One region of the Kluyvera sp. CRP genome, then DNA from elsewhere that is predicted to be linked to it. Evidence: predicted binding sites of a transcription regulator. Region 1 holds the regulator's gene; each other region holds the start of a gene.

The links. The regulator CRP, encoded in region 1, controls carbon source genes, mostly activating them, when cyclic AMP is high. The targets are predictions, from matches to a motif close to ATGTGANNNNNNTCACAT.
Region 2: the regulator CRP is predicted to act here: its motif matches at 4,256-4,273, upstream of cdd (cytidine deaminase).
Region 3: the regulator CRP is predicted to act here: its motif matches at 2,138-2,155, upstream of hpt (hypoxanthine phosphoribosyltransferase).
Region 4: the regulator CRP is predicted to act here: its motif matches at 1,983-2,000, upstream of azuC (stress response protein AzuC).

Annotation. Positions count from the first base shown of each region.
Region 1 covers NZ_CP082841.1:1,560,612-1,568,640, reverse strand. The annotation lists gene mdcA (malonate decarboxylase subunit alpha) at 1-1,330, opposite strand, end outside; gene K7B04_RS07235 (hydrolase) at 1,581-2,603, shown strand; gene K7B04_RS07230 (YheU family protein) at 2,600-2,818, shown strand; gene K7B04_RS07225 (phosphoribulokinase) at 2,884-3,747, shown strand; gene K7B04_RS07220 (OsmC family protein) at 3,798-4,202, opposite strand; gene crp (cAMP-activated global transcriptional regulator CRP) at 4,507-5,139, shown strand; gene K7B04_RS07210 (YccS/YhfK family putative transporter) at 5,194-7,269, shown strand; gene K7B04_RS07205 (aspartate aminotransferase family protein) at 7,262-8,029, opposite strand, start outside.
Region 2 covers NZ_CP082841.1:4,530,286-4,538,314, reverse strand. The annotation lists gene mglA (galactose/methyl galactoside ABC transporter ATP-binding protein MglA) at 1-1,315, shown strand, start outside; gene mglC (galactose/methyl galactoside ABC transporter permease MglC) at 1,331-2,341, shown strand; gene sanA (outer membrane permeability protein SanA) at 2,407-3,123, opposite strand; gene cdd (cytidine deaminase) at 3,311-4,195, opposite strand; gene K7B04_RS21550 (CidB/LrgB family autolysis modulator) at 4,325-5,020, opposite strand; gene K7B04_RS21545 (CidA/LrgA family protein) at 5,020-5,418, opposite strand; gene K7B04_RS21540 (LysR substrate-binding domain-containing protein) at 5,543-6,466, opposite strand; gene K7B04_RS21535 (aromatic acid/H+ symport family MFS transporter) at 6,637-7,995, shown strand; gene gtdA (gentisate 1,2-dioxygenase) at 8,007-8,029, shown strand, end outside.
Region 3 covers NZ_CP082841.1:161,324-169,352, forward strand. The annotation lists gene K7B04_RS00780 (ABC transporter ATP-binding protein) at 1-615, opposite strand, end outside; gene can (carbonate dehydratase) at 717-1,379, shown strand; gene hpt (hypoxanthine phosphoribosyltransferase) at 1,473-2,009, opposite strand; gene K7B04_RS00795 (glucose/quinate/shikimate family membrane-bound PQQ-dependent dehydrogenase) at 2,214-4,604, shown strand; gene K7B04_RS00800 (hypothetical protein) at 4,679-5,203, opposite strand; gene cueO (multicopper oxidase CueO) at 5,326-6,891, opposite strand; gene K7B04_RS00810 (YacC family pilotin-like protein) at 7,036-7,383, shown strand; gene yacL (protein YacL) at 7,417-7,779, opposite strand; gene acnB (bifunctional aconitate hydratase 2/2-methylisocitrate dehydratase) at 7,994-8,029, opposite strand, start outside.
Region 4 covers NZ_CP082841.1:4,213,616-4,221,644, reverse strand. The annotation lists gene K7B04_RS20015 (RpiB/LacA/LacB family sugar-phosphate isomerase) at 1-382, shown strand, start outside; gene K7B04_RS20010 (MFS transporter) at 446-1,870, opposite strand; gene azuC (stress response protein AzuC) at 2,081-2,170, shown strand; gene K7B04_RS20000 (DUF2766 family protein) at 2,252-2,503, shown strand; gene K7B04_RS19995 (non-heme ferritin-like protein) at 2,574-3,077, opposite strand; gene K7B04_RS19990 (DJ-1/PfpI family protein) at 3,710-4,267, shown strand; gene K7B04_RS19985 (arabinose ABC transporter substrate-binding protein) at 4,571-5,551, shown strand; gene araG (L-arabinose ABC transporter ATP-binding protein AraG) at 5,614-7,128, shown strand; gene araH (L-arabinose ABC transporter permease AraH) at 7,143-8,029, shown strand, end outside.

The sequences.
Region 1 (8,029 bases):
TACCGGAGGCTTTCGCCACGTCTACCGCATCCAGTTTCTCAACGAAGGTTGGTTTCACACCGGCCTGGAAGGTTTCGACCATCTGCACGACCAGTTTTTTACCGCGCTGCATCGGATCCGGTTCGGTGATCATGTTCAGCCAGGCTGGGGTAGCGTGGCGACGACCGTGCGGATCGTGACCCATATTCGGCGCGCCGCCGAAGCCGGAGAGACGACCGCGGGTCACCGTGGAGGAGTTGGCGTAGCCGTCAACCTGCAAGGTGGAACCGATAAACATATCCACCGCGTACTGACCTGCCAGCTGGCAGAAAGCACGGTTGGAACGCATGGAGCCGTCGGAACCGGTGAAGAAGATATCCGGACGGGCGCGGATGTACTCTTCCATCCCCAGCTCACCGCCGAAGCAGTGCACGCTTTCTACCCAGCCGCTTTCAATCGCCGGGATCAGCGTCGGATGCGGGTTCAGGGTCCAGTGTTTACAGATTTTGCCCTTCAGACCCAGCTGTTCGCCGTAGGTTGGCAGCAGCAGTTCAATCGCCGCGGTGTTGAAGCCGATACCGTGGTTCAGCGACTGCACCTGGTGTTCCGCGTAGATGCCTTTAATCGCCATCATCGCCATCAGGATGTGTTCCTGTTTAATCAGGCGCGGGTCACGGGTAAACAGCGGTTCGATAAAGAACGGCTTGTCGGCGACAACCACGTAGTCAATCCAGGAACCCGGAATATCCACGCGCGGCAGGTCGCATTCGTCATCCACCAGTTCGTTCACCTGCGCGATGACAATGCCATCGTGGAACGCGGCGGCTTCCACCAGCGCCGGGGTATCTTCGGTACTCGGCCCGGTGTAGAGGTTGCCTTTACGGTCAGCCTTATAACCGGCAATCAGCGCCACGTTCGGGGCCAGGTCGACGTAAAGACGGGAGTAAAGTTCGATGTAAGTATGGATGGCGCCGATTTCCAGCTGACCATCTTCCAGCAGCTGCGAGATGCGCAGGCTCTGGGTGCCGGAGAAGGAGAAGTCCAGCTTGCGGGCGATGCCTTTTTCAAAGATATCCAGATGCTCGCTGCGCCCGACGCTTGGCATAATCATGTGCAGGTCGTGCACAATCTGCGGGTTCACCTCAGCCAGCATACGGGACAAGAAATCTGCCTGCTTTTGGTTATTCCCTTCTAATACCACGCGGTCACCCGGCGCGATCAGTTTTTCCAGCATCGCGGTCAGGTCTGCGGTCGGCAGCACCTTACCCTGCACCGGAACGGAAGCCAGACGGCGCTGTTTTTCCGTGCGGCGGGTGTTCCAGACTCGTGCTGGCGTTTGCCCAGATAACATTATTAACCTCCTGATTCAGCTAATCATTTTGATTGCTTAACACAGCTAAGAGTGTGAACCCTGGTGAGAAAGTCATCAATTAAGCGTAGGAGAGAATCATTAGCTTGAGAGTAATAATTGAAGTAACAATTTGTGATAAGGATCAGAACCCAAAGGGATAAAAACGACTACCTGTGCCTCATTTTCATAAACACAATGGCAAAGTGACGGTATAGTAGGCGGCAGATTAACGAGTAAACATCGCGTAGACATGACTGAAACCACCCACCACGATCTCAACATCGACACCCAAAGCAGCGCCGACTTCGTGCCGATGCGCGGCGTCAGCAATCGTCATTTGCAGACCATGCTGCCGCGTCTTATCCGCCGTAAGGTGCAGTTCACGCCGCACTGGCAGCGCCTTGAACTGCCGGACGGCGACTTTGTCGATCTGGCGTGGAGCGAAGATCCGCAGGCCGCGCGCCATAAGCCGCGTCTGGTGGTGTTTCACGGTCTGGAAGGCAGCCTGTATAGCCCGTACGCGCATGGCCTTATCAATGCAGCGAAAGCGCAGGGCTGGCTGGGCGTGGTGATGCATTTCCGTGGCTGTAGCGGCGAGCCTAACCGTCTGAACCGCATCTACCACTCCGGCGAAACGGAAGACGGCACCTGGTTCCTGCACTGGCTGGCGCGCGAATATGGTCACGCCCCGACTGCGGCAGTGGGCTACTCGCTCGGCGGCAACATGCTGGCCTGCCTGCTCGCCAAAGAAGGCGACGAAGTGCCCATCGATGCCGCCGTGATTGTCTCGGCGCCGTTTATGCTGGAAGCCTGTAGCTACCACATGGATAAAGGCTTTTCACGCGTTTATCAGCGCTATCTGCTCAACCTGCTAAAAGGCAACGCAGCCCGCAAGCTGAAGGCCTATCCCGGCTCTTTGCCGGTCGATTTGCGTCAGTTGAAAAGCATGCGCCGCATCCGCGAGTTCGACGATTCGATTACCTCGAAGATCCACGGTTTTGCCGATGCCATTGACTATTACCGCCAGTGCAGCGCGATGCCGATCTTAAGCAAGATCACCAAGCCGACGCTGATCATCCACTCAAAGGACGATCCGTTTATGGATCACCACTCCATCCCCGCACAGGAAGAGCTGCCGGAGAACGTGGAGTACCAGTTGACGGAATACGGTGGTCACGTAGGTTTTATCGGCGGCACTTTGCGCCACCCGGAAATGTGGCTGGAAAAACGCATTCCCGCCTGGTTGATGCGCTGGTTGGGAGCAAAAGCATGATTATTCCCTGGCAGGATATCGACCCGGAGACGCTGGACAACCTGATTGAAAGCTTTGTCTTGCGCGAAGGCACTGATTATGGTGAATATGAACGTTCACTTGCGCAAAAGGTCGCCGACGTAAAACACCAGCTACAAACAGGCGAAGCGGTGCTGGTCTGGTCTGAGCTTCATGAGACCGTCAACATCATGCCCCGTAACCAATTTCGCGGTTAACTATACTCTAACGGCAGGAGGCGTTTACCACGCTTCCCTTGTCGTCTTTTCAGGGAGTTATTCGCATGTCTGCCAAACATCCGGTTATTGCCGTTACCGGCTCCAGCGGCGCGGGGACCACCACCACCAGCCTCGCCTTCCGTAAAATCTTTGCTCAACTCAACCTGCGCGCGGCAGAAGTGGAAGGCGACAGCTTCCACCGCTATACCCGTCCGGAAATGGATATGGCCATTCGTAAAGCCCGTGATTTGGGCCGCCATATTAGCTACTTTGGTCCGGATGCCAACGACTTCGGCCTGCTGGAACAAACCTTTCGCGACTATGGCGTGAGCGGTAAAGGGCAGTCGCGTAAATATCTGCATACCTACGACGAAGCGGTACCGTGGAATCAGGTACCCGGCACGTTTACCCCCTGGCAGCCGCTGCCAGAACCGACCGACGTGCTGTTCTACGAAGGGCTACACGGCGGCGTAGTGACGCCACAGCATGATGTCGCCCGCCACGTCGATCTACTGGTCGGCGTGGTGCCAATCGTTAACCTTGAGTGGATCCAGAAGATGATCCGCGACACCAGCGAACGCGGACATTCCCGCGAAGCGGTGATGGATTCCGTGGTGCGTTCGATGGAAGACTATATCAACTACATCACGCCGCAGTTCTCCCGCACCCATATCAACTTCCAGCGCGTGCCGACGGTCGATACCTCTAACCCGTTTGCCGCCAAGGGCATTCCGTCGCTGGACGAAAGCTTTGTGGTGATTCACTTCCGCAATCTCGACAACATCGACTATCCGTGGCTACTGGCCATGCTGCAAGGCTCATTCATCTCGCATATGAATACGCTGGTGGTTCCCGGCGGGAAGATGGGGCTGGCGATGGAATTGATCATGACACCGCTGGTGCAGCGTATGATGGAAGGGCGAAACTAATGCACGAACCCTCACCCCACAGGGGCGAGGGATTCGCTGCGTGCGAGGAATTACCCTTCGATCACTTCGTAGGAGTGGGTGATATTCACCGCTTTTTCAAGCATCAGCGCAACAGAACAGTACTTCTCGGCAGACAGATCCACCGCACGGGAAACCGCCGCATCCTTCAGCCCTTTACCGGTGACGATAAAATGCAGATTGATGTGGGTGAACAGGCGCGGCGCTTCTTCACGACGCTCGGAGGTCAGCTTCACTTCGCAGTCGGTCACGTCGTTGCGGCCCTTCTGCAGGATAGACACCACGTCGATGGCGCTACAGCCGCCCGCGGCCATCAGCACCACTTCCATTGGGCTTGGCGCTTTATCGCCAGAGTTGCCGTCCATCAGGATCTGGTGTCCAGAAGCGGACTCACCGAGGAAGGTCAGCCCTTCAACCCATTTCACACGCGCTTGCATAATTTTTAACTCCAAGGTTGCAATTTTCTTCTCAGATTACGCGCACATAACAATTCTCGCAATGGAAGGCGATCGACGTCATGCTGAAGCGAGACACCAGGAGACACACGGCTAAAGCTATGCTAAAACAGTCAGGATGCTACGGTAATACATAAACGTACTGCATGTATGCAGAGGACATCACATTACAGGCTGCGACAGTATTCGACAGCCGACTTCCCAGGTAACGGGAAGGATACTATTGCAACCGGTGGCCGCAATGCTTTTGCCGCCGGGAAGAGCTTATAACAGAGGATAACCGCGCATGGTGCTTGGCAAACCGCAAACAGACCCGACTCTCGAATGGTTCTTGTCTCATTGCCATATTCATAAGTACCCATCGAAGAGCACGCTGATTCACCAGGGTGAAAAAGCAGAGACGCTGTATTACATCGTAAAAGGCTCAGTGGCAGTACTCATCAAGGACGAAGAAGGGAAAGAGATGATCCTCTCTTACCTCAACCAGGGCGATTTCATCGGTGAGTTAGGCCTGTTTGAAGAAGGCCAGGAACGCAGCGCGTGGGTACGGGCAAAAACCGCTTGTGAAGTTGCTGAAATCTCTTATAAAAAATTCCGTCAGCTGATCCAGGTTAACCCGGACATCCTGATGCGTCTCTCTTCGCAAATGGCGCGTCGTCTGCAGGTTACCTCTGAGAAAGTCGGCAACCTGGCGTTCCTCGACGTCACCGGTCGTATCGCTCAGACCCTGCTGAACCTGGCAAAACAACCTGACGCAATGACCCACCCGGACGGGATGCAGATCAAAATCACCCGTCAGGAAATCGGCCAGATCGTCGGCTGCTCTCGTGAAACCGTGGGCCGTATCCTGAAGATGCTGGAAGATCAGAACCTGATCTCCGCACACGGCAAAACCATTGTCGTTTACGGTACCCGCTAATCCAGCCCAAACGGCGTATTGCGTCATGCAGTACGCCGTTTTTGTTTTCCCCCTATGTGGCGCAGGCTGATTTACCACCCGGAAGTCAACTATGCACTGCGGCAAACGCTGGTGCTGTGTCTGCCCGTTGCCATTGGTCTACTGCTCGGCCACCTCCAGCAGGGGTTGCTGTTCTCGCTGGTGCCCGCCTGCTGCAACATTGCCGGGCTTGATACCCCGCATAAGCGTTTCTTCAAGCGTCTGATCATCGGCGGCTGCCTGTTCGCCGGATGTAGTCTCGCCGTTCAGCTGCTGCTGGCGCGCGATGTGCCTTTGCCACTGATTCTGACCGGGCTAGCGCTGCTGCTTGGCGTCACGGCAGAGATCAGCGCGCTACACGGACGACTGCTGCCCGCCTCGCTAATTGCCTCCATTTTTACCCTCAGCCTGGCAGGGAATATGCCCATCTGGCAGCCATTATTGATCTATGCGCTGGGGACATTATGGTACGGGCTATTCAACTGGTGGTGGTTCTGGATGTGGCGCGAGCAGCCGCTACGCGAGTCGCTCAGCCTGCTTTACCGTCAGCTTGCCGACTACTGCGAAGCCAAATACAGCTTGCTCACCCAGCATACCGATCCCACCACCGCGCTGCCGCCGCTGCTGACTCGCCAGCAAAAGGTGGTGGACCTGATTTCCCAGTGCTACCAGCAACTGCACATGCTGGCGGCGAACCAGCACAATGACTACAAGCGGCTGCTGCGCGCTTTCCAGGTTGGGCTGGATTTGCAGGAGCATATCTCCGTCAGCCTGCATCAGCCGGAAGAGGTGCAGAAGCTGGTTGAACGCAGCCATGCGGAAGCGGTAATCCGCTGGAATGCCCAGACGGTAGCCGCACGCCTGCGCGTGCTGGCGGACGATATTCTCTATCACCGCTACCCTACCCGCTTCAACATGGATAAACAGATTGGCGCGCTGGAGAAAATTGCCGACCAGCACCCGGATAACCCGGTGGGTCAGTTCTGTGCCTGGCACTTCAGCCGCATTGCCCGCGTGCTACGCTCCCAGCGCCCGCTGTACCCGCGTAACCTGATGGCCGACAAAGAACGCCGTCTGCCGCTGTTCCCGGCGTTAAAAAGCTACCTCTCTTTGCGCTCTCCCGCCCTGCGTAACGCCGCGCGTCTCAGCGTGATGCTGAGCATCGCCAGCCTGATGGGCGCGGCGCTGCACCTGCCGAAACCGTACTGGATCCTGATGACGGTGCTGCTGGTCACACAAAACGGTTACGGCGCGACCCGGGTGCGAATTTTCCACCGAGCAGCGGGTACCCTTGCCGGTCTGGTGATTGCCGCCGTGGCCCTGCACTTCCACACGCCGCAGGGCTGGGCGCTAACGGGCATGCTGATAGTGACGTTAGTGAGCTACCTGATTATTCGTCGCAGCTACGGTTGGGCGACCGTCGGCTTTACCATCACCGCGGTGTACACCCTGCAAATCCTGACGCTTAATGGCGAAGAGTTTATTGTCGCCCGCTTTATCGACACCATCATTGGTTGCCTGATCGCCTTTGGCGGCATGATTTGGCTATGGCCGCAGTGGCAGAGCGGCCAGCTGCGCCAGAACGCCCAGGCGGCGCTGGAGGCCGATCAGGACGCTATCCGCCTGATCCTCAGCCCCGACCCACAGGCACCGAAGCTGGCCTACCAGCGCATGCGCGTCAACCAGGCACACAACACGCTGTACAACACGCTGAACCAGGCGATGCAGGAGCCGGGCTTTAATTCACGTTATCTTGAAGATATGAAACTGTGGGTGACCCACAGCCAGTTTATCGTCGAGCACATCAATGCCATGACGACGCTGGCGCGCGAGCACAATATGTTGACGCCTGATTTGGCGCAGCAGTACCTGGAGTCGTGTGAGATTGCTCTACAACGCTGTCAGCAGCGTCTGGAATACGATGAAGCGGGGAGCAGTGGCGAGGTCAACATTATGGAAGCGCCGGATTCACTGTCCCACGGGCCGTTAAGCACCATGGAACAGCATCTCCAGCGAATTCTGGGGCACCTGAACACCATGCACACTATTTCGTCGGTGGCCTGGCGCCAGCGCCCACGGCACGGCGGCTGGTTAAAGCGGCAAACTAGCTAACAATTTTCGCGACGGCCTGGGCAAAGCGCTGCATACCTTCGTCGATATCCACCTCTTCCACCACCAGCGAGGGGGCAAAGCGCATCACGTCCGGGCCGGCATTCAATACCATCACACCGACATCCGCTGCCGCATACAAGAAGTCGCGCGCGCGGCCTTTGTACTTCGCGTTCAACTCGGCGCCAATCAGCAGCCCCATCCCGCGCACATCGCTGAAGACATCGTATTTCGCGTTAATCTGTTGCAGATGCTGAACAAACCGCTCGCGCTTAGCATTGACGCCGTTCAGCACTTCCGGCGTGTTGATAATATCGAAGGCCGCACCGGCGACCGCGCAGGCCAGCGGGTTACCACCGTAGGTAGAGCCGTGCGAACCGACGTGGAAAGCGCTGGCAATATCGTTGGTTGTCAGCATGGCGCTGACCGGGAAGCCGCCGCCCAGCGCTTTAGCGCTGGTCAGAATGTCCGGCGTCACGCCGTAGTGCATGTAAGCAAACAGTGAACCGATACGCCCCATGCCGCTCTGCACTTCATCAAAGACCAGCAGCGCCTGATGCTTGTCACACAGGTCGCGCAACCCTTTGAGGAATTCAGGTGTCGCCGCCTGCACGCCGCCTTCGCCCTGAATCGGCTCCACCACCACCGCGCAGGTGTGGTCATCCATCACCGCTTCCACCGCGTGCAGATCGTTAAACGGCACGTGAACAATATCGGCAGGTTTAGGGCCGAAACCGTCGGAGTACTTTGGCTGACCGCCGAC
Region 2 (8,029 bases), 2.2 Mb from region 1:
CATTCTCTTCCAGGGCAAGGAAATCGATTTTCATTCCGCTAAAGAGGCGCTGGAAAACGGTATTTCGATGGTCCACCAGGAACTGAACCTGGTATTACAACGTTCTGTGATGGATAACATGTGGCTGGGGCGTTATCCCACCAAAGGCATGTTTGTCGATCAGGACAAAATGTATCGCGATACCAAAGCCATCTTTGACGAGCTGGATATTGATATTGACCCGCGTGCGCGCGTGGGCACGTTATCTGTTTCGCAGATGCAGATGATTGAAATCGCTAAAGCCTTCTCCTATAACGCCAAAATCGTGATTATGGATGAACCGACCTCATCGCTGACGGAGAAAGAGGTGAACCATCTGTTCACCATTATCCGTAAGCTGAAAGATCGTGGCTGCGGCATCGTCTATATTTCGCACAAAATGGAAGAAATCTTCCAGCTGTGCGACGAAATCACCGTTCTGCGCGACGGGCAGTGGATTGCTACCCAGCCGCTGGAAGGGCTGGATATGGACAAGATCATCGCCATGATGGTAGGGCGCTCGCTAAACCAGCGCTTCCCGGACAGGCAGAACGTACCGGGGGAAGTGATCCTCGACGTGCAGCACCTGACATCCCTGCGCCAGCCGTCGATTCGCGACGTATCGTTCCAGTTGCGTAAAGGGGAAATCCTCGGTATCGCCGGGCTGGTGGGCGCCAAGCGTACCGATATCGTTGAAACGCTGTTTGGCGTACGTGAAAAGTCGAGCGGGACCATTACCCTGCACGGTAAGAAAATCAACAACCATAGCGCCAACGAAGCGATTAATAACGGTTTTGCGCTTGTTACCGAAGAACGCCGCTCAACCGGTATTTATGCTTACCTTGATATTGGCTTTAACTCTTTAATTTCGAATATCAAGAGTTATAAAAACAAAGTCGGCCTGCTGGATAATTCACGTATGAAGAGCGATACCCAATGGGTTATCGACTCGATGCGCGTAAAAACCCCAGGGCATCACACGCAAATTGGTTCGTTATCCGGCGGTAACCAGCAGAAGGTCATTATTGGACGCTGGCTGTTAACTCAGCCTGAAATTCTGATGCTGGATGAGCCGACTCGCGGTATCGACGTGGGTGCAAAATTTGAAATTTATCAATTAATCGCCGAGCTGGCAAAGAAAGATAAAGGGATCATTATTATTTCTTCAGAAATGCCAGAGCTGCTGGGTATTACTGACCGTATCCTTGTCATGAGTAATGGCCTGGTTGCCGGAATTGTAGAAACGAAAACCGCAACGCAAAACGAAATTCTCCGTCTTGCGTCATTGCACCTTTAATTTCAGGGGCTCGACATGAGTGCGTTAAATAAAAAAAGCTTTCTCACTTATCTGAAAGATGGCGGTATTTACGTTGTTCTTTTGGTTCTGCTGGCTATTATTATTATCCAGGACCCAACTTTCTTAAGTTTGTTGAACCTTAGTAACATCCTGACTCAGTCTTCTGTACGTATTATTATTGCCCTCGGCGTTGCCGGGCTGATTGTGACCCAGGGTACCGACCTGTCGGCGGGTCGTCAGGTCGGCCTCGCGGCGGTGATTGCCGCGACGCTGTTGCAGTCGATGGAAAACGCCAACAAGGTTTTCCCGGAAATGGCGACCATGCCAATCTTTGTAGTCATCCTGATTGTTTGCGCGATTGGCGCGGTGATCGGCCTGATTAACGGGATTATCATCGCTTACCTGAACGTGACGCCGTTCATCACCACGCTGGGTACGATGATCATCGTTTACGGCATTAACTCCCTGTACTACGACTTCGTGGGCGCGTCGCCGATTTCCGGCTTTGACAGCGGCTTCTCGACCTTCACGCAAGGGTTTGTCGCACTCGGTAGCTTCCGCCTTTCGTACATTACCTTCTACGCGTTGATTGCCGTTGGGTTTGTCTGGATCCTGTGGAACAAGACTCGCTTTGGTAAAAACATCTTCGCTATCGGCGGCAACCCGGAAGCGGCGAAAGTCTCCGGTGTGAACGTTGCGTTGAACCTGCTGGTGATTTATGCGCTGTCAGGCGTGTTCTACGCCTTCGGCGGGATGCTGGAAGCGGGTCGTATCGGCTCAGCAACCAACAACCTCGGCTTTATGTACGAACTGGATGCTATCGCGGCCTGCGTGGTGGGTGGGGTTTCATTCAGCGGTGGCGTGGGTACGGTGCTCGGCGTGGTGACCGGTGTTATCATCTTCACCGTTATCAACTACGGTCTGACCTATATCGGCGTCAACCCGTACTGGCAGTACATTATCAAAGGCGCGATTATTATCTTCGCGGTGGCGCTGGATTCACTGAAATACGCGCGTAAGAAATAACATATACATTAGGCAAAAAGCCCGGCGTTTGAACCGGGCTTTTTTACGTTTAAGCGTTGAGGTTATCAGGATTTTTTCTTCTGCAGTTCCAGCAGCTGCTCCGGCGTTACCGCCGGGTACCCCTGCGCATCATCCGGTACTTCCTGCTGGGCAGGAATCGGGATCAGCGGGCCTAAGAAGCGCGGCTCGCGCTTAAACAGGTAAAGATCGGCCAGCGCGCCAAAGCGGGCGCCAAATTCACGCAGACGAACGCTCCACATATCTTTCGGTGATGGCACCGCATAGCACTGCGCCTGAATGCCCATATGCAGGGCGATAAACAGCGCGCGTTCGCAATGGAAGCGCTGGGTAATGATGATGAAGTCGTTGGTGTCGAACACTTTACGGGTACGGACGATGGAATCGAGCGTACGGAAGCCGGCGTAATCCAGCACGATATCTTCCGGCGCCACGCCAGCTTTGATCAGATCGCGGCGCATGGTCATCGGTTCGTTATAGCTTTGCAGCGCGTTATCGCCGCTCAGCAGCAGATAGTTGACCTTGCCGCTGTTGTAGGCGTTAAGGGCACCCTGAATACGGTAACGGTAATACTGGTTGATCACGCCGGTGCGATAGTACTTCGCGGTGCCGAGCACCACACCCACCTGACGGTAGGGGAGATCTTGCAGCTCGTCATAGATGTAGGGCGCTGTTTTCCAGCTCATCCAGCGATCGAGACCCAGCACGGTCAACAGCAGCAGGCCGCACAGGACTAACAGGCTGTATAACACACGCTTTAACATGAACTTGGCTCAACCGTGGACGAGGGAGACATCAGGCTACTTTACCCGTCGGGCAAGCGCAAGAAACCATCGTTTAATTGCGGGGAAATTAGACAACGGAGGCGGATTACCGTTTGTAGGCCGGATAAGGCAAAGCCGCCATCCGGCAATCCGCGCCAGTCAGCCTGATGGCGCTGCGCTTATTGGGTTATGCCAACAGAACGCGATCGATATTGTGGCAGCCGAGCGCTTTCAGCGTTGCGGCGGTGGCATCCCACTGAATCAGCGGCGCGTCGGCGCGTTCTGCCAGAATGGCGCGCTGAATATCCGGGTAGTCGTAGCCGTTCAGGCTCAGCAGGTTCAGTGCGCCCTGCAACGGTGGCAGCGTCGGGTTAAACGCGGCGTTTTCAGCGTAGCTGCCGCTGAAAATGGTGCCATCGCGTAACTCCAGCGCGACGCCAGACGGCGATTGGCTGTACGGGGTATGGCTCTGATTCGCGGCTCGAATCGCAGCCTGTGCCAGTGCGTCGCCCTCGAGCGGATAACCGTGATCCTGTGCGTCCATCAGCAGGGTCTTGATCTCCAGATCTTTCGGGCCAAAGGCGTCCGGCAGGTAATCCTGCAACGTGTGTGGCTGACGGCCCGGCAGATTGATACGCAGCGCCAGTCCGCTGTTCAGCTCGTTCATAAACTGACGGCAGTGGCCGCACGGCGTGTAGTTGACGGTAATCGCTTGCAGCGCTTTTTCACCGCGCAGCCAGGCATGGCTGATGGCGCTTTGCTCGGCATGAACCGTTTGTTGCATGGTCGCGCCAAGGAATTCCATGTTGCCGCCGAAATACCAGGTGCCGCTGACACCGCGGGCAATCGCGCCAACGTTAAAGTGAGAGAGGTCTGCGCGGGCGCAAGCGGCCGCCAGTGGCAGGAGCGCGAAAGCGAGCGCGTCTTCGTCCAACCCCGTCGCCTGTTGCAGCGATGAGACCTGCCCGGCGCTTAACAGGGCAGGGAAGTGCGGATCGGCTAACAGCGGAGCGATAGCGGTCTGCAGGTCTGCCGCCAGTTGCGTAAAAGCAGATTGAAAACGTGGATGCATGGCGTTGTGCCTCATAACAATGTAATGGGATCGTAGTGTACGGGGCACGAACGCGACAATAAGTGATCAATATCTCATTGCTAGTGCAACGCATGCAATCTCAACCAAAAATGTGTGATTTGTCTCGTTTTATCCCACGACCGCCAGAATAATCGGGAACAGGAACGGTGCGATCAGCGAGGTAATAATCCCGCAAATGACCAAAGCCAGTGAACTAAACGCCCCTTCCTGGTAGTCCAGCTCCGCGCAGCGGGCGGTACCGAGGGCGTGCGACGCGGTGCCCATCGACAGGCCGCGTGAGGCTTTAGTGGTAATGCGCATCAGATTCAGCAGCGTATGGCCAAACACCGCGCCGAGGATCCCGACATAAATCACGCACACCGCGCTTATGGCTGGAATACCGCCGATGCTGCCGCTCACCGCCATCGCAATCGGGGTCGTGACCGATTTCGGCAGAATAGAGGCGGCAATTTGCGGCGATGCGCCCATCATCAGCGCCACGGTGGTGCCGGTAATCATCGCCACCGCGCTACCGATAAAGCAGATAGTGATGATGGATTTCCAGCGCGCGCGAATCTGGTGCAGCTGTTCGTACAGCGGGTAGGCGAGGGCGACCACCGCCGGTTGCAGAAGGTCGTTCAGTACTTCGCTGCCTTTGAAATAGTGGTCGTACGGGATGCCGGTCAGCATCAGGAACGGAATAATCACCACCATAGAAACCAGCAGCGGGTTGAGCAGCGGCATTTTGAAACGCGCGCCCAGCTTACGGGCGGCAAAAAAGACAACCAGGGTCAGCGGCAGCGACCACCATATATAATGGAGCATTATTTTTTCGCCTCTTCTTGCCCAACGACGTTACGTTCCCCGTGTACCAGATGTGAGCTCCAGCTCACCACGACCAGCACCACCAGGGTACTGATCGTGCAGGAGACTACCACCGGGCCAAACTGCGCGCTGAGCAGCGCGAAATACTGCATCACGCCAACGCCAATCGGCACAAACAGCAGCGCCATATAGCGAATAAGCACGTAGCAACCGGGGTTGACCCATTTGGCGGGCAGAATTTGCAACGCCAGCAGGACGAACAGGATAAGCATGCCGATAATGCTACCGGGGATGGTGATGGGCAGCAGCGAAGAAACAAAAATTCCGGCATAAAGGCAGGCGTAAATCAGCACGAATGCACGCAGGTATTGCCAGATAATATTCAGTGATTTGAGCATGGGATTCACCTTTGGTGGAATGCATTCATCATACAATTAAACCCTGAAATGTGCTACCGATCACAACATGAAATCTGAGCATAGCTGATATAGATAAGCGGAACATCAGCCATCTGTCCGCAGGTTAGCCCTCATGGTGTACCGGATGCGATAAAAAGTGGAGAAAACGGCTCAGCGCCAGCGACGGGAGATCCTTCTTGCGCCAGAATACGCCAACGCTGCCTTTCTGCTCAATGCGCGGCAGCGCCAGAATCGAGAGCTGTCCCTGACGTTGATAGCGTTCGGCCAGACGTAAGGAGAGAATCGAAATCATATCGCTGCTTTGCAGCAGGTTAACGCTGATGTTCATGGACGCCGATTCGATGGTATTTTCCGGCAACATCACGCCGTTTTCCACCAGCGCATTATCGATACTCTGGCGGATGGGCGTGCCGTTTGGCCAGACTATCCAGCGCCACGGGGCCAGATCGTTCCAGGTCAGGCTGGGGAGGCGCGCCAGTGGATGGTCGGTGCGCGCCACAAAGCACACCGGTTCGGTATACAGCACTTCATAGTTCAGCGGCAGTTCCAGCGCCCGGCCGCCGATACGCCCCACCACCACATCCACCACGCCGGACTGTAAATCATGCAGCAGCGGCGTCATTACCTTTTCTTCAATATTCAGATGTAGCGTCGGCATTTCGGCCAGCAGTGGGAAAATCGCCTGGGAAACGCAGTCGGTGGCCACCGGCGAGCAGCCAATTTTCAGGCTGCCAACCAGCCCGCCTTGCTTAAAGCGCTCCATCTCAAACTGTGAACGTTCGATATCGTTGATTAGCCGCTGGGCGTGCTGAAGCAGCAGCTTGCCGCCTTCCGACGGACGTAACCCTTTACTGTGTCGCTCGAACAGCGTCAGACCCAACTCTTCCTCAAACTGGGTCAGCCACTTCGACAGCGCGGGCTGCGTGATGTGCATTCTTTTCGCCACCTGGGTGAGATTTCCCTGCTCGCCGAGCGCCACCAGGATATGCAAATGATGTAGCTTCAGTTTCTGCGTCCAGTCCGCCATCAGGTATAACCTCCTGGTTATGGTTAAGCATGAAATGCCATTGTACAACTCATTTCTCTTATCACAAAATGGCAACATAAAAGCAAAAAAAGAAACATCTTACCCTGTGCCGTTCGGGCCAGACGCGCGAACGGCGAAATGGATAACCTGCATTTACCGAGGCCCTCCCTATGACGCAACGACGTGAACTTCAGGCGCTAATCGACGCCGCCCCTATCGGCGCGATGCAGTGGCGCGTCATTATTTGCTGTTTCCTGGTGGTGATGATGGACGGGTTTGATACCGCCGCCATCGGCTTTATCGCCCCGGCCATTCGTGAACACTGGCAACTGAGCGCCGCCGATCTTGCCCCGCTGTTTGGCGCCGGTTTGCTGGGCCTGACCGCAGGCGCGCTGCTGTGTGGCCCGCTCTCCGACAAGCTTGGGCGTAAACGGGTGATTGAATGGTGCGTCGCGCTGTTCGGCCTCTTCAGCCTGTTGTCAGCCTTCTCGCCCAATCTGGAAATGTTAATTGTACTGCGCTTCTTAACCGGCCTCGGCCTCGGCGGCGCGATGCCTAACACCATTACTATGACCTCGGAATATCTGCCGTCCCGCCGTCGCGGTGCGCTGGTCACCCTGATGTTCTGCGGCTTTACCCTCGGTTCGGCGCTCGGCGGTATCGTCAGCGCGCAGCTGGTGGCGGTGATTGGCTGGCACGGCATTCTGGTGCTGGGCGGCGTGCTGCCGCTGGCGCTGTTCTTCGGCCTGCTGGTCGCGCTGCCGGAGTCGCCGCGCTGGCTGGTCCGTCGTCAGCGTCCGCCAGCACAAATCAGCCGTACGCTCAGTGCCATGACCGGTGAGCGCTACGAAGACACCGAGTTCTGGCTGGATGAGCCCGCCGCCACGCAAAAGGGCAGCATCAGCCAACTGTTCGCCGGGCGTCAGCTCACCATCACGCTGATGCTGTGGGTGGTGTTCTTTATGAGTTTGCTGATCATCTACCTGCTTTCGAGCTGGATGCCGACGCTGTTGAACCATCGTGGTATCGATTTGCAACACGCCTCGTGGGTGACGGCGGCGTTCCAGGTCGGCGGTACGCTGGGCGCGCTGTTGTTGGGCGTACTGATGGATAAATTCAATCCTTTCTGGGTGCTGGCCGTCAGCTATGCGTTGGGGGCGGTATGCATTGTGATGATTGGCCTGAGCGAAAACGGTTTGTGGCTGATGGCGCTGGCGATTTTTGGCACCGGCATCGGTATCAGCGGGTCGCAGGTGGGGCTTAACGCGCTGACCGCGACGCTCTATCCCACGCAAAGCCGCGCCACCGGCGTGAGCTGGTCCAACGCCATTGGCCGCTGTGGCGCCATCGTCGGTTCGGTCTCCGGCGGCATGATGATGGCGATGAATTTCTCATTCGACACCCTGTTTTTTGTGATTGCCGTACCGGCCGCCGTTAGCGCCGTCATGCTGACATTGCTGACGCTGGTCGTACGCCAGTCATCCCGAGTACCCGAATCGCAGCCCGTTATGGGCGCGGTGAAAAGTTAAGGAGAATAATAATGACCGCGGATGTAAAACACGA
Region 3 (8,029 bases), 1.4 Mb from region 1:
ATTGCGGCACAGCATTTCGGCTTCTTCCAGATAGTGAGTGGTGAGAATAATAGTGGTGCCTTTATCGTTGAGATCCTTGAGGAATCCCCACATTGAACGACGCAGTTCGATATCCACGCCCGCGGTCGGCTCATCGAGGATCAGCAGTTTCGGCTCATGCATCAGCGCACGCGCGATCATCAGACGGCGCTTCATCCCGCCGGAGAGCATTCGCGCGCGTTCGTTGCGTTTTTCCCACAGGTCGAGCTGCTTCAGGTATTTTTCGCTGCGAATAACCGCTTCTTTACGCTCAACGCCGTAATAACCAGCCTGATTCACCACAATTTGCTGCACGGTTTCAAACGGGTTGAAGTTGAACTCCTGCGGCACCAGCCCGAGCTGACGCTTGGCGTTGACCACGTCTTTTTGCAGGTCGTAGCCAAAGACGCTGACGCGCCCGGAGGTTTTATTCACCAGCGAGCTGATGATGCCGATAGTGGTGGATTTACCCGCGCCGTTCGGCCCCAACAGCGCGTAAAAATCTCCGGCTTCCACTTTCAGATCGATCCCACGCAGCGCTTGCACACCGCCCGGATAGGTCTTCGTCAGTTGCTCTAATTCCAGTGCAATGGTCATAGATTTTCGCTTACCTTACATTCCGATACTTGATATTGGGTTTTAATAAATCAGGACTTGCCCTATATTAACCCAACGAAAATTACTGGGTTACCGCTTCCATGAACGACATAGATACACTCATCAGCAACAATGCACTATGGTCAAAGATGCTGATAGAAGAGGATCCCGGTTTTTTTGAGAAACTGTCGCAAGCGCAAAAACCGCGCTTTCTATGGATCGGCTGTTCCGACAGCCGCGTTCCCGCCGAACGTCTCACCGGTCTTGAGCCTGGTGAGCTGTTTGTTCACCGTAACGTGGCAAACCTGGTTATCCACACTGACCTCAACTGCCTTTCCGTGGTGCAGTATGCCGTTGATGTACTGGAAGTTGAACACATAATTATCTGCGGCCACTACGGTTGCGGCGGCGTACAGGCGGCGGTAGAGAACCCGGAGCTGGGCTTAATCGACAACTGGCTGCTGCATATCCGCGATATCTGGTTCAAACATAGTTCATTGCTGGGCGAGATGCCGCAGGAACGTCGTCTGGATACGTTATGTGAGCTGAACGTGATGGAACAGGTGTATAACCTGGGGCACTCCACCATCATGCAGTCTGCGTGGAAGCGCGGCCAGAAGGTGATGATTCACGGTTGGGCCTACGGTATTCATGACGGCCTGCTGCGCGATCTCGATGTGACCGCCACCAGCCGCGAAACCCTGGAGCAGCGTTACCGCCACGGGATTTCCAACCTCAAGTTAAAGCATATCAATCATAAGTAGTGCAGGGATTGCCGGGTGGCGGCTAACGCCTTACCCGGCCTACAAGCCTGCGCCGTAGGCCTGATAAGCGAAGCGCCATCAGGCACCCACGCATTACTCGTCTAACAGCACCACTTTGCCGACATACGGCAGATGGCGGTAACGCTGCGCGTAGTCGATACCGTAACCGACCACGAATTCGTCCGGGATGGAGAAGCCGACAAACTCAACCGGCACGTCCACTTCGCGGCGAGAAGGTTTATCCAGCAGCGTACAGATCGCCAGCGACTTCGGCTCACGCAAGCCGAGAATCTCGCGCACTTTCGACAGGGTATTGCCCGAGTCGATAATGTCTTCAACGATGAGCACGTCTTTACCGCGAATGTCTTCATCCAGGTCTTTAAGGATTTTCACGTCGCGGGTGGTCGACATACCGCTGCCATAGCTGGATGCCGTCATAAAATCGACTTCGTGCGGTACCTGCACTTCACGGCACAGATCGGCCATGAACATGAATGAACCGCGCAGCAAACCCACCAACACCATTTCGCTGCCGCTATCTTTATAGCGCTCGTTAATCTGACGACCCAGTTCGGCGATACGCGCTTTGATCTCCGCTTCCGGGATCATCACTTCAACAGTATGTTTCATTTAACTAACCACATGATTTTAAATGTAAATCACTCAACCTGTTAACCCAGAGCCGCGAGGTTGATCAGCAAGCGAGAAAGTATACCAGCAAAACGATTAATGCGGCTAATTCGATAATAAAGCTCATTTTGTGATTTCGATCACACTTGTTAAATCCTATAATCAAATGAAAGCAATAATTAACAAACAAACGGACACCTTTCTATGGCTGAAACAAAAAACCAACAACCACGACTGCTCGCGAGGTTAACCACCCTCTTTGCGGCTTTTTGTGGTTTATATCTTCTGATTGGCGGAGCTTGGCTGGTCGCCGTTGGCGGCTCCTGGTATTACCCGGTCGCCGGTCTGGTGATGCTAGGCGTTACCGCGCTGCTGTGGCGCGGTAAACGTTCGGCGCTGTGGCTGTATGCGGTACTGCTGGTCGCCACCATGATCTGGGGCGTGTGGGAAGTCGGCTTCGACTTCTGGGCGCTCACCCCGCGTAGCGACGTGCTGGTCATCTTCGGCGTGTGGCTGATTCTGCCGTTCGTCTGGCGTCGCCTGATCGTGCCGTCCAGCGGTGCCGTTGGCGCACTGGTGGTGGCACTGTTGATCAGCGCCGCTATTCTCACGTGGGCAGGATTCCATGACCCGCAAGAAGTGAACGGCACGTTGAGCGCCGACGCCACGCCAGCAGAGCCTATCTCAAAGATTGCAGACCAGGACTGGCCCGCCTATGGCCGTAACCAGGAAGGCCAGCGCTTCTCGCCGCTTAAACAAATTAACGCTGAGAACGTGCATAACCTGAAGGAAGCCTGGGTGTTCCGCACCGGCGACCTGAAGCAGCCAAACGATCCGGGTGAAATCACCAATGAAGTGACGCCGATTAAGATTGGCGACATGCTCTATCTGTGTACCGCCCACCAGCGTCTGTTCGCGCTGGATGCGGCCACCGGGAAAGAGAAATGGCACTTCGACCCGCAGTTAGGCACCGACCCGAGCTTCCAGCACGTGACCTGCCGCGGCGTGTCTTATCACGAAGCGACGGCGGCAAACGCCTCGCCTGACGTGGTGTCCGATTGCCCGCGCCGTATTATTCTGCCGGTGAACGATGGCCGAATTTTTGCCCTCAACGCCGAGACCGGTAAGCTGTGTGAATCCTTTGCAAACAAAGGCATTCTGAACCTGCAAACCGATATGCCGGTTACCACGCCAGGGATGTATGAACCGACTTCACCGCCGATCATCACCGATAAAGTGATTGTGATTGCCGGCGCGGTTACCGACAACTTCTCAACCCGTGAGCCGTCTGGCGTGATTCGCGGTTTCGACGTCAACAGCGGCAAACTGCTGTGGGCCTTTGACCCGGGCGCGAAAGATCCTAACGCCCTTCCGCAACCCGGCCAGCATTATACCTTCAACTCGCCGAACTCCTGGGCACCCGCGGCCTACGATGCGAAGCTGGACCTGGTCTACCTGCCGATGGGCGTTACTACTCCGGATATCTGGGGCGGCAACCGTACACCGGAACAGGAACGCTTTGCCAGCTCCATTGTGGCGCTGAACGCCACCACCGGTAAACTTGCCTGGAGCTACCAGACCGTTCACCACGATCTGTGGGACATGGATATGCCGTCCCAGCCGACGCTGGCAGACATCACCGTCGATGGCAAAAACGTACCGGTTATCTACGCACCGGCCAAAACCGGCAACATCTTCGTGCTGGATCGCCGTAACGGCGAGCTGGTCGTCCCGGCACCGGAAAAACCGGTCCCGCAGGGCGCAGCGAAAGGCGACTACGTCACCAAAACCCAACCGTTCTCTGACCTGAGCTTCCGTCCGAAGAAAGACCTGAGCGGTGCAGACATGTGGGGCGCCACCATGTTTGACCAGCTGGTGTGCCGCGTGATGTTCCATCAGCTGCGCTATGAAGGCATCTTCACCCCGCCGTCCGAGCAAGGCACGCTGGTGTTCCCGGGTAACCTGGGGATGTTTGAGTGGGGCGGTATCTCCGTCGATCCGAACCGTCAGGTGGCAATTGCCAACCCGATGGCGCTGCCGTTCGTCTCTAAACTGATTCCACGCGGCCCAGGCAACCCGATGGAGCAGCCGAAGGACGCGAAAGGTAGCGGTACCGAAGCCGGTATCCAGCCCCAGTATGGCGTGCCGTACGGCGTGACGCTGAACCCGTTCCTCTCTCCGTTCGGACTGCCGTGCAAACAGCCAGCCTGGGGTTATATCTCCGCGCTGGATCTGAAAACCAATGAAGTGGTATGGAAAAAACGTCTGGGTACGCCGCAGGATAGCCTGCCGTTCCCGCTGCCGATTCCATTGCCGTTCAACATGGGGATGCCAATGCTGGGCGGCCCGATTTCCACCGCCGGTAACGTGCTGTTTATCGCTGCAACCGCCGATAACTACCTGCGCGCTTACAATATGAGCAACGGTGAGAAACTGTGGCAAGGACGTCTGCCAGCAGGCGGCCAGGCGACGCCGATGACCTATGAGGTCAATGGCAAGCAGTTCGTGGTCATCTCCGCGGGCGGTCACGGTTCGTTTGGCACAAAAATGGGCGACTACATCGTGGCCTACGCGTTACCTGACGACGCGAAGTAAATAAAATGCCGACCCTTGGGTCGGCATCCTCACTCCCGGGTCACGCGCTTTTTGTGGCCCGGGGAAATACGCAATTATTTATCAAACTTAATCGACAGCAGCGACGCCCTGGCCGCCTCCTGATACTGCCCCACCAGATCTTTCGTCATATTAAATGCCGCCTGAACCGCTTTATCGTTTTCAGACGCCACCAGCAGCATATTCAGAATGTCCGTATCCGCCGCCTGAGAGCGGAAGGTAATCAACCATGCTTTATGCCCATCAACCGTCACGGATTCCGCCTGCGGCTTATAGTTACTCAGCATTTTCAGCGTCGCGTCCTTTGCCACATCGAGCTTATCTGCGGGCAGCGCGTGACGTCCGTTACTCACCCCCAAGGATGCTTTTCCACGTTCATCACTATAAATAACCTGCGGACGGTTTTCTGACGGGTATTTGATTTTTGCCATATCGTCAGGCATCGGCGTGAACGCCTGCGGGATCTCGATGCTCAACTTCAGCTCGGGAATGTTTTTACGTTCCATCTTCATGTCAGCCTGTGCTGACACCGCCACCATCATGACCAAAGACGCTGCCAGAACCTTACCAAAGAGAGACATGTTCACCTCGTGATTAATTGTTAGCCACACGAGTATATATTTAATTTATCCATTTGATACGACGCAAATTTGTATCGCCCTTCAGCCGTTACCGGGTAGCGTCGCCACTACCCGGTTTCTCGCTAGACGGTAAAGCCCAGCATCATGCCGGTATCTTCATGCTCCAGCAGGTGACAGTGCGCCATATAGGCCTGATCTTTCGGGGCCTCATGATCGAACTTCACCAGCACTTCGCTCACGCCGCCTTCCACGCGCACCGTATCTTTCCAGCCCGTGCGATGCGTCGCCGGTGGTTGACCGTTTTCCCGCAAAATGCGGAACTGGGTACCGTGAATATGGAACGGATGCAGCATCATGTCGCCCTCGCCGGAAATCACCCAGCGCTCAAACTTGCCCTTTTCCGCCGCGAACATCGGCTGATTCATATCAAAGGCTTTACCGTTGATCTTATTGGCATTATGGAAATCGAACCCGCCTTCACCGTGCTGCATGTGGCCCATATTGCCGTGGTCCATTTTCATACCGCCGTGGCCCATCATGTCGCCATGATCCATTCCGCCCATCGCCTGATTGCCGTATTTCTTCATCAATGCCTGCATGCCCATCATATCGAGCATGGGGTCCATCGATAGCTGGAGCTTACGCTCGGTCAGGCCGTCCAGTAACGGCAGCGCGGGCATTTTCGCCAGCGTATCCGGCAGCGTACCAGAGCCGGGAATACCGATCGGCTGGATGTGCAGCACCGGTACGGCCTTATCAAACGGCGCAACCGCCATCCCCATCTGGGTGACCGGCAGCGTTACCAGGTCGAATGCTGTGCCATCGCGCGCATCCACCAGCACTTCAAAACGCTCGCCCATCAGCATGGGTAGCTCGTTCACTTTTACCGGCTCGGCCAGCAGGCCGCCGTCGCTCGCCACCACATACATCGGGCGTTTGTCGCTGATAGTCAGCGTCAGCGAGCGCGCGTTACAGCCGTTGAGCAGGCGCAGGCGCAGCCAGCCCCGCGGCGGCGCATGCTGCGGGAACGGCGCGCCGTTAGTCAGCAGCGTATCGCCAAACCAGCCAACGGCAGCGCTCATCACATCCAGCTGGTAATCAATCTCGCCCGCCGCGGTGAATTTTTTGTCCTGCATAATCACCGGAATATCGTCGATACCCCACTGCTTAGGCAGCATCAGCTTCTGGCTGTCTTCATCCTCAATCAGCACCAGTCCAGCCAGCCCCATCGCGACCTGATGCCCGGTTTTACCGTGCTGATGCGGATGGAACCAGCAGGTCGCCGCTCGCTGCATCGGCGTAAAGCTCACCGTGCGGCTGGCACCGGGCTGAATGATCCCCTGTGGGCCACCATCGACTTCACCTGGCACTTCCAGACCGTGCCAGTGCACGGTGGTCTCTTCCGGGAGCATATTCTGAATTTTGACCGTGGCAGGAGTCCACTGCTGCAGACGAATAGCCGGCCCCAGCAGGTTGCCGTTATAGCCCCAGGTGGTCGCCGTTTTCCCCGCAAACTGCGTTTTTCCGGCCTGCACGGTCAGCAAGATCTGGTTATTCGCGTCAGCGGTAAGGATCGGCGGAATGGCGAGCGTAGGACGTTCAGCGGCAAATACCGCACGGCTCCATAGCGGCAAGGCGCTGGCAACGCCGACGGCGGCGCTTAATTTGAGAAAATCACGACGATGCATCGGTACTTCCTTTTCGGCTTGTGGTGATTATTTGAGCTTAAACCCTCCCCCTGCAGGAAGGTCAAGCGGAAAGCCATGAATAATGCTCCCCGTGTTGTGGGTAAATATGTTAACGTGGAATATCGACGATGTAAGGTAGAAGAAATGAAGACGTTTTTCCGAACGGTGCTGCTTGGATCGCTGCTGGCGATGTCCAGCTCGAGTTATGCTTTAAGCGAGTCTGAAGCGGAAGATATGGCCGATCTGACGGCGGTATTTGTGTTTCTGAAAAACGACTGCGGCTACCAGAACCTGCCTAATACCCAAATCCGTCGCGCGCTGGTCTTCTTCGCGCAGCAGAACCAGTGGGATCTCAGCAATTACGATACGTTTAACATGAAGGCGCTGGGTGAAGACAGCTACCGTGACCTCAGCGGCATCGGCATCCCAACGGCGAAGAAATGTAAGGCGCTGGCGCGTGATTCGTTAAGCCTGCTGGCTTACGTGAAGTGACAGACATGGCGGAGCCCGCAGGCTCCGCATGGATTAACGCTGTTGCACAAACTCGCGGTACGCAGCGACTACCTGCAGGAAATCTTCCACGCCGCAGAGCGACAGGCTCTCCTCGTCGTAGTAGCTCATTCCCTCTTCCATTTCGTCGCCGGAAAATTCCAGCTGATTAGCGCGAACCATCACTTCTTCGCCGTCCATCCACAAAGTGTATTCATGCCCGGCGCGCTGCCATGAACGCTCGCTGCCTTTAACGGTACGTGCAGCCTCTTCCACTTCATCCAGTAGCGAGAGGTTGTCTTTAACCTCTTCATTAAACCAGTGACCGACCACCTCGTGGCCCATCGACATTCGTACTTTTACCCCTCCGGTAACGTCGCGCAGAAATTCATAATCCATGATCTGTTCCTCTACAAAGGCAATGCGTCACCGCTGCATTGTACCTGTTGGTAATTATCGCAGTCTGGAGGAATAAAAACAGCGTTGCCGCGGGAGGAATAGAAAAATAAAAAAGGCGAGAGCCGAAACTCTCACCTTTGCTACCCGGCCAAATAACGTGTCGCCGGGGATGCTCGCGGAGTCGGCACTGATGCGCCTCGTCCGGGCTATGCGATTAGACCGCCGTCTGGAAAATCACGCCGTCCGCTTT
Region 4 (8,029 bases), 2.5 Mb from region 1:
CGTTGTTTGTGGCTACTGCCTGGATCCAGCAGACGCCTTCCTGTTTGCCCAGATCAACAACGGTAACGCGCTGTCTCTGGCCTTCGCCAAAGGTTTTGGCTGGGGTGCGGAACTGAACGTTCGCTATATGTTTGAAAAAGCGTTCACCGGTCGTAACGGTGAAGGCTACCCGCCAGAGCGTAAAGAACCTCAGGTTCGTAACGCCGGTATCCTGAACCAGGTTAAAGCGGCGGTGGTGAAAGAGAACTATCTGGATACTCTGCGCGCTATCGACCCGGCGCTGGTGAAAACTGCCGTCTCCGGTCAGCGTTTCCAGGAATGCTTCTTTGAAAACTGCCAGAACAAAGAAATCGAAGCCTTTGTTCGCGAGATCCTGGCGTAAGTCAGACGTTCTCCTTTCTAATAAAAACCCACGCTCTGGCGTGGGTTTTTTTATGCCGTGAACTCAGGCTTTGGCTTTCTTCGACACCGCGCTGCCCGCGTCTCGCGTCAGATGCAGGGTATCTATCATCCCCACCAGGCAAATCAGCGCGATAAAGACAAAGGCCAGACGGAAGCTGATACCGGGTACCGCGCTGAGATCCAGTACGGCGCTGAGTTTCTCACCGATACGAATCCCAATCGCCCCGAGTGTGATACCCAGGCCAATCGCCAGCTGGCTGGCGGTACTGAACAGCGTGTTGGCATAGCTCATTTGCGGTGAGGGTACGTCGGCAAACGCCAGCGTGCTGACGCCGGTAAATTGAATCGAGCGGAACACGCCGCCGAGGTACAGTACCAGCATAATCACCCATACCGGCGTCTGCGGTGTCAGGAAGGCGCAGGCGACCAGCGCCAGCACGTTCAGCGCACCGTTAATCAACAGCAGGCGGCGGAAGCCCAGCCAGCGAATGAGCGGAGTGGTGGCCGGCTTAATCGTCAGGTTGCCCACGAACACCGCCAGCACCAACAGGCCGGAGTGGAACGGATCCATACCAAAACCGACCTGAAAGAGTAGGGGAAGCAGGAACGGTACGGCACTGATGGAAGCGCGGAACAATGAACCGCCGTACATCGTGACGCGGAAAGTGGGCACCTTGAGCGCATCCATTCGGATCATCGGCGCCGGGCTGCGGCGGAAATGGGACAGCGCATAGTAAAAAGTGGCGCTGCCAAGCAGCAGTAGCGTGATGATTAAGCCGCCCTGCATCTTCTCTGCGCCCAGCAGTTCCATCGCGTAGACCAGGCTCACCATTGACACCGAGGTGGCGAGAAAACCCGGTAGATCGAATGGCCGCCGCTCATCGTCGCGGATGTTGGGGATAATCCGCAACGCCAGCAGGATGGCGATAATGCCCAACGGGACATTAATGAAGAATATCCAGCGCCAGTCGGCCACTTTGGTAATAAATCCACCCAGCGGAGGCCCGATAATCGGCGCAATCAGCGCGGGCCAGGTGAGCGTGGCAATGGCGGTGATGAGCAGGTGTTTTGGCGTGGTACGAAGGACGGCTAACCGCCCGACAGGAACCATCAGCGCGCCGCCTACGCCTTGTAGAATACGCATGGCCACGAAACCGTGAGCGCTGGTGGCGAGGCCGCAAAATACGGAAGAGACGGTGAAAATGGCGAGCGCGAGGCTGAATATGGTGCGCGCGCCGAAGCGGTCCGCTATCCAGCCGCTGGCCGGTATGAGTACGGCCAGCGTGATCAGGTAGGCGCTAATGCCGATATTAAGATCGACGGCTTCCACGCCAAAGGTTTTCGCCATATCTGGCAGGGCGGTGGCAATCACCGTCCCATCGAGGAACTCCATAAAGAATGCACCGGCCACAAGCAGCGCTGCAGGGGATACCCCACGGCTCGCCTGGGCCTGGAGAGGCTCATTCATCGTTGCGTTACCCTATCAAATTAATACGTAAAATTTATAGATTTTGTAGATGCTGCAAGTGACAGATTTTCATAACAATTTCTTTGTAAATTTAACATGTATGATAATTATTATGTGATTTAACTCTCAAAATGGTTGATTTTTGTGATGGTGCTCATATTATGTACCTAAAGACAATAACACCTGCATAACAAAAACCGGAGCATCAACATGAAACAGCGCATGCGTAAAATCCTCAAAAGCATGTTCGAGAACTATTGCAAGACTTTCAAAGACGTACCGCCAGGCGCTATGTTCTGATAAAAAAACCTGCTGCGGCAGGTTTTTTTTATCTTCAGCAAAAGTAGGTTACTATTACGCTCCGCAAAACAGGAGCAAAAAATGTCTCAGAACCTCACCCCGAACGATGAACTGGTTTCCGACGTTGTCGCCTGCCAACTCGTTATCAAACAGATCCTCGACGTTATCGATGTTATCGCGCCAGTTGAAATTCGTGAAAAGATGGCTACCCAGCTGAAAGCGATTGACTTTACCACTCATCCGGCGGGGGCCGATCCGGTAACGTTGCGGGCGATTCAGAAAGCGATTGCGCTGATTGAGCTGAAGTTTACGCCACAGGATGCGACGCACTGATCCGGAATTGACGTCCTCAGGACTAAGTTCAGAAAGAACAAGGGCGGCCATGGCCGCCCTTGTTGCGTAATTAATGCTGCTGTTGGTTAACGATGTTCAGCAGATGCTGGTCCGTTTGCTGGATGCAGAGGCCCGCTTTACGCGCGCTGCGCACTTCATCCAGAATGGTCTTCAGCAAGATACCATCCTGTTCCTGCTCTTCTTCCAGTGCGTTGAGGAAACTCAGGGTGTTATCGTCATGAAGCACTTTTGCCTGTTCAGTCAACTCAGACAGCGTAGAGCTGCGCTGCGCGTGATCTTCAATGGTTTTCAGGAAAAGATCTTCGAGGGTGGCGCACTTATCTTCTTGGGTTTCAAAAGCTTTCACGACCGGATAAGCGCCAGATTTTTTCATATAATCGAACACACGCATCATTTGCGTTACGCTGGATTGTGCCCGTGAACGTAAAAACGTCGCGGTACCATTCAGTCGATGTTCTGAGCACCACTCGCTCAAACGCAAATAATGATTAGATGCATAAAATTCGAGATTCATCTGAGCATTAAGCTTTTGAACCATTCCTGGAACTGCCATACAAATATCCTTATTACTGGTAGGAACGATACGCGTGATACCGCATAGTATCTTAATAGCCGCTAACCATGCGCTATTTACGCGTTGGAGTGTAACTACATATTACTCGTAGTCTTCAACCATGAACAAAAGATATAATTCCTCTTGTGTTCAGAAAAAAGAATACTCTTAGTTTTGGTATAAGAAAACTCTCATGAGCCGCTTTTTACGTTTCGTTACAACCTATATTGCTAATATCTTAATTCGCAAAATATTATTTTCGTAACCCTATGAATTATAGAGAATGTAACTTTCCGGTATACTCTGCGTAAGGCTTTGTTAACATACGAATTCTATGTTGCATTACGTACATCAGGAAGTGTGATCTAACTCTGATTTTCAACCGGATAACGATGGCTCAGATAGGCGCGTTACGCATTATTTGCTATCAATAGTGCATCGCGAATAATAATTCTTATTTATATATCATGATATATGTCGGCTCCCCAATATTAGAATGATGGCAAATTTGTTTTAGATCATTTTTGATAATGGCCGGCAAGAGGATTATGTTCGCGTCATGACGAGTACGCCAAATCCTTCCCCATTCGTCACCAGGAGGGATTCGTTTATATTAATTTACAGGAGTTAAAATGAAACAGGTTGCTGTACTGCTGGCCCCGGGTTTTGAAGAAGGGGAAGCGATTGTCACTATCGATATCCTGCGCCGTCTGCATATTGGTGTTGAGCTGGTGTCGTGCGCTGAGTCACGCGCGGTGGTGAGTTATCACGATATCCCGATGGTGGCTGACGCCACGCTGGCAGAACGTCTTGATACCCTGTACGACGCTGTCGTCCTGCCGGGTGGCCCGCAGGGGAGCGTGAATCTGGCGGCGAACAAAGACGTGATTAATTTTGTGGCTGCCCACGATGCCGCGGGCAAACTGATCTGCCCAATCTGCTCAGCCGCTGCGCGCGTGCTGGCCGGCAATGATCTGCTGAAAGGCCGTCGCTATGTCTGCTCCGGTGATCTGTGGCAGGACGTGAAAAACGGGGAATACGTTGATGCGCCGGTGGTTGAAGACGGCAATCTGATTAGCGGTAAAGGATTCGGTCATGTCTTTGACTTTGCCTTTACCGTCGCGGCACGTCTGCTGGGCGATGAAGCGCCGGTGCGCGACCACGCCGATCATATTTATTACCGCTGGTAATTAATCGGCCACCTCAGAGAAAGATATATCTTCGCTGAGGATATAGATAAATAAGCTATTCTCTCTGCGCGAATTGTCTGACAATTCGCGTTTTTTATATGTACTTATCTGCTGAATCTATGCATCACCTTACTGTAATTCAGGGGTGTGATGGCGCTCTCTTCTGAATGGTTAATTCCTGGCTATTAATGTTTCAACATAGTTAACGCTGTTAATTGTGCAGCTAATACTTTGTTTTATGTCCGATTTAAATGGTTTGTCTGATTTTCCCTACATAAAAGAACATTAAGGCTGGAGTTAACCATGCACAAATTTACGAAAGCGCTGGCGGCCATCGGGCTGGCGGCGGTTATGTCACAATCGGCTATGGCCGAGAATTTAAAGCTTGGTTTTTTAGTAAAACAACCGGAAGAACCCTGGTTCCAGACGGAATGGAAATTTGCCGATAAAGCCGGCAAAGACCTTGGTTTTGATGTGATTAAAATTGCCGTTCCGGACGGTGAGAAAACCCTCAATGCTATTGATAGCCTGGCGGCCAGTGGGGCCAAAGGTTTTGTTATTTGTACGCCAGATCCAAAATTAGGGCCCGCTATCGTGGCGAAAGCGCGCGGCTACGACATGAAGGTTATCACCGTCGATGATCAGTTCGTCAACGCCAAAGGCAAACCGATGGATGATGTGCCGCTGGTGATGATGGCGGCGAGCGAAATTGGCGCGCGCCAGGGGCAGGAGCTGTATAAGGAGATGCAAAAACGCGGCTGGGACGTGAAAACCACCGGCGTGATGGCCATTACCGCCAACGAACTGGATACCGCGCGCCGCCGTACGTCGGGTTCTATGGACGCGCTGAAGGCAGCCGGTTTCCCGGAAAAGCAGATTTATCAGGTGCCCACCAAATCGAATGATATACCCGGCGCGTTCGATGCCGGTAACTCGCTGTTAGTACAGCATCCGGAAGTGAAGCAGTGGCTGGTTGTTGGCATGAACGACAACACCGTGCTCGGCGGCGTACGCGCAACGGAAGGTCAGGGATTCAAAGCGGCTAACGTCATCGGTATCGGCATTAACGGCGTGGATGCGGTGAACGAACTGTCAAAAGCGCAGGCTACCGGCTTCTTTGGCTCGCTGCTGCCGAGCCCGGACATTCACGGCTACAAAACCAGCGAGCTGCTCTACAACTGGGTGGAGAAAGGCGCAGAACCACCGAAATTTACTGCGGTGACGGATGTCGTGCTGATTACCCGCGACAACTTCAAAGAAGAGCTGGCGAAAAAAGGCCTCTGAGTCCTGTTGGTTCTCCTCCCGCCAGGCGGGAGGAGAAGGATCGTGTCATTGTGGAGGTTGCGATGCAACAGTCTACCCCTTATCTCTCTTTCCGCGGTATCAGCAAAACTTTCCCCGGCGTAAAGGCGCTGTCCGATATTAGCTTTGATTGCTATAGCGGCCAGGTACATGCGCTGATGGGCGAGAACGGTGCGGGCAAGTCGACGCTGCTGAAAATTCTTAGCGGTAACTATGCCCCGACGTCCGGCACGCTGGCGCTGCGCGGAGAAGAGATTTCTTTTGCTGATACCACTGCGGCGCTGAACGCGGGTATCGCGATTATTTACCAGGAACTGCATCTCGTCCCGGAAATGACCGTGGCGGAAAATATCTATCTTGGCCAATTGCCGAGTCGCGGCGGTATTGTTAACCGCAAACTGCTGAACTATGAAGCGCGTATCCAGCTTGAACATCTGGGGTTGGACATCGATCCCGATACGCCGCTGAAGTATCTATCGATTGGCCAATGGCAGATGGTCGAAATTGCCAAGGCGCTGGCGCGTAACGCCAAGGTCATCGCTTTTGATGAACCAACCAGTTCACTTTCCGCGCGCGAGATAGACAACCTGTTCCGGGTCATCCGTGAGCTGCGCAAAGAGGGGCGAGTGATCATCTATGTGTCTCACCGCATGGAAGAGATCTTCGCGCTGAGCGATGCCATCACCGTGTTTAAAGACGGCCGCTATGTCTGTACCTTTGCCGATATGATGGAGGTGAGCCACGATCGTCTGGTGCAGGCGATGGTGGGGCGTGACATTGGCGATATCTATGGCTGGCAGCCGCGTCAGTACGGTGAAGAGCGTCTGCGTCTATCGCAGGTGAAAGCGCCGGGCGTGCGCACGCCGATTTCGCTGACCGTTCGCAGCGGTGAAATCGTGGGTCTGTTCGGCCTGGTGGGTGCCGGACGTAGCGAGCTAATGAAGGGGATCTTCGGCGGGACGAAAATAACCGGCGGTGAGATTTTCATCGACGGTGAGCGAGTCACTATCGACAAACCGGCGCAGGCGATTCGCGCGGGGATGATGCTGTGCCCCGAAGATCGTAAAGCTGAGGGGATCATCCCGGTCCATTCCGTGCGTGACAATATCAATATTAGCGCCCGCCGCAAGCATATCCATGCGGGGTGTCTCATCAACAACGATTGGGAGGCCACTAACGCCGACCATCACATTCAGGCTCTTAATATCAAAACGCCGGGCGCTCAGCAATTGATCATGAACCTTTCCGGGGGAAATCAACAAAAGGCGATTCTCGGGCGTTGGCTGTCAGAAGACATGAAGGTGATTCTGCTTGATGAGCCCACCCGGGGTATCGACGTAGGGGCAAAGCATGAAATCTACAACGTGATTTATGCGCTGGCGTCGTCCGGCGTCGCGGTGCTGTTTGCCTCCAGCGACCTACCGGAAGTGCTGGGCGTTGCCGACCGTATTGTGGTGATGCGTGAAGGGGAGATCTCCGGCGAGTTGCTGCACGAGAGCGCCAATGAACAACAGGCGTTAAGCCTGGCGATGCCAAAAGTCAGTCAGGCCGTTGCCTGAGTTAGGAGGTTATGATGTCAACTGTTACTACGCCTGGCGCCCGCCGCTCGTCGCTGAGCTTTAGCCGTATCTGGGATCAGTACGGAATGCTGGTGGTCTTCGCCGCGCTGTTTATCTGCTGTGCGATCTTTGTTCCGAACTTTGCCACCTTTATCAATATGAAGGGGCTTGGGCTGGCCATTTCGATGTCGGGAATGGTGGCTTGCGGGATGCTGTTCTGCCTGGCGTCCGGTGATTTTGATCTGTCGGTTGCCTCGGTGATTGCCTGTGCGGGCGTCACTACCGCGGTGGTGATAAACGTCACTGAAAATCTATGGATTGGCGTATTTGCCGGACTATTGCTCGGGGCGGTAAGCGGGCTGGTTAACGGCTTTGTGATTGCCCGTCTTAAGATAAACGCGCTGATCACCACGCTTGCCACTATGCAGATCGTGCGCGGGCTGGCCTATATCATCTCTGATGGTAAGGCGGTAGGGATTGAGGACGAGCGTTTCTTCACCCTGGGCTACGCCAACTGGCTGGGCCTGCCGGCACCTATCTGGCTGACGGTGGGTTGCCTGATTATTTTCGGCCTGCTGCTCAACAAAACCACCTTTGGCCGTAACACGCTGGCGATTGGCGGCAACGAAGAGGCCGCTCGGCTGGCGGGGGTTCCGGTGGTACGCACCAAGATTATTATCTTTGTGCTCTCCGGCCTGGTGTCCGCTGCTGCGGGGATCATTCTGGCCTCGCGTATGACCAGCGGACAACCAATGACGTCGATTGGTTATGAGCTGATCGTTATCTCCGCCTGCGTGTTGGGCGGCGTCTCGCTGAAAGGCGGGATTGGTAAGATCTCGTACGTGGTCGCCGGGATTCTGATTTTAGGCACCGTGGAGAACGCGATGAACCTGCTCAATAT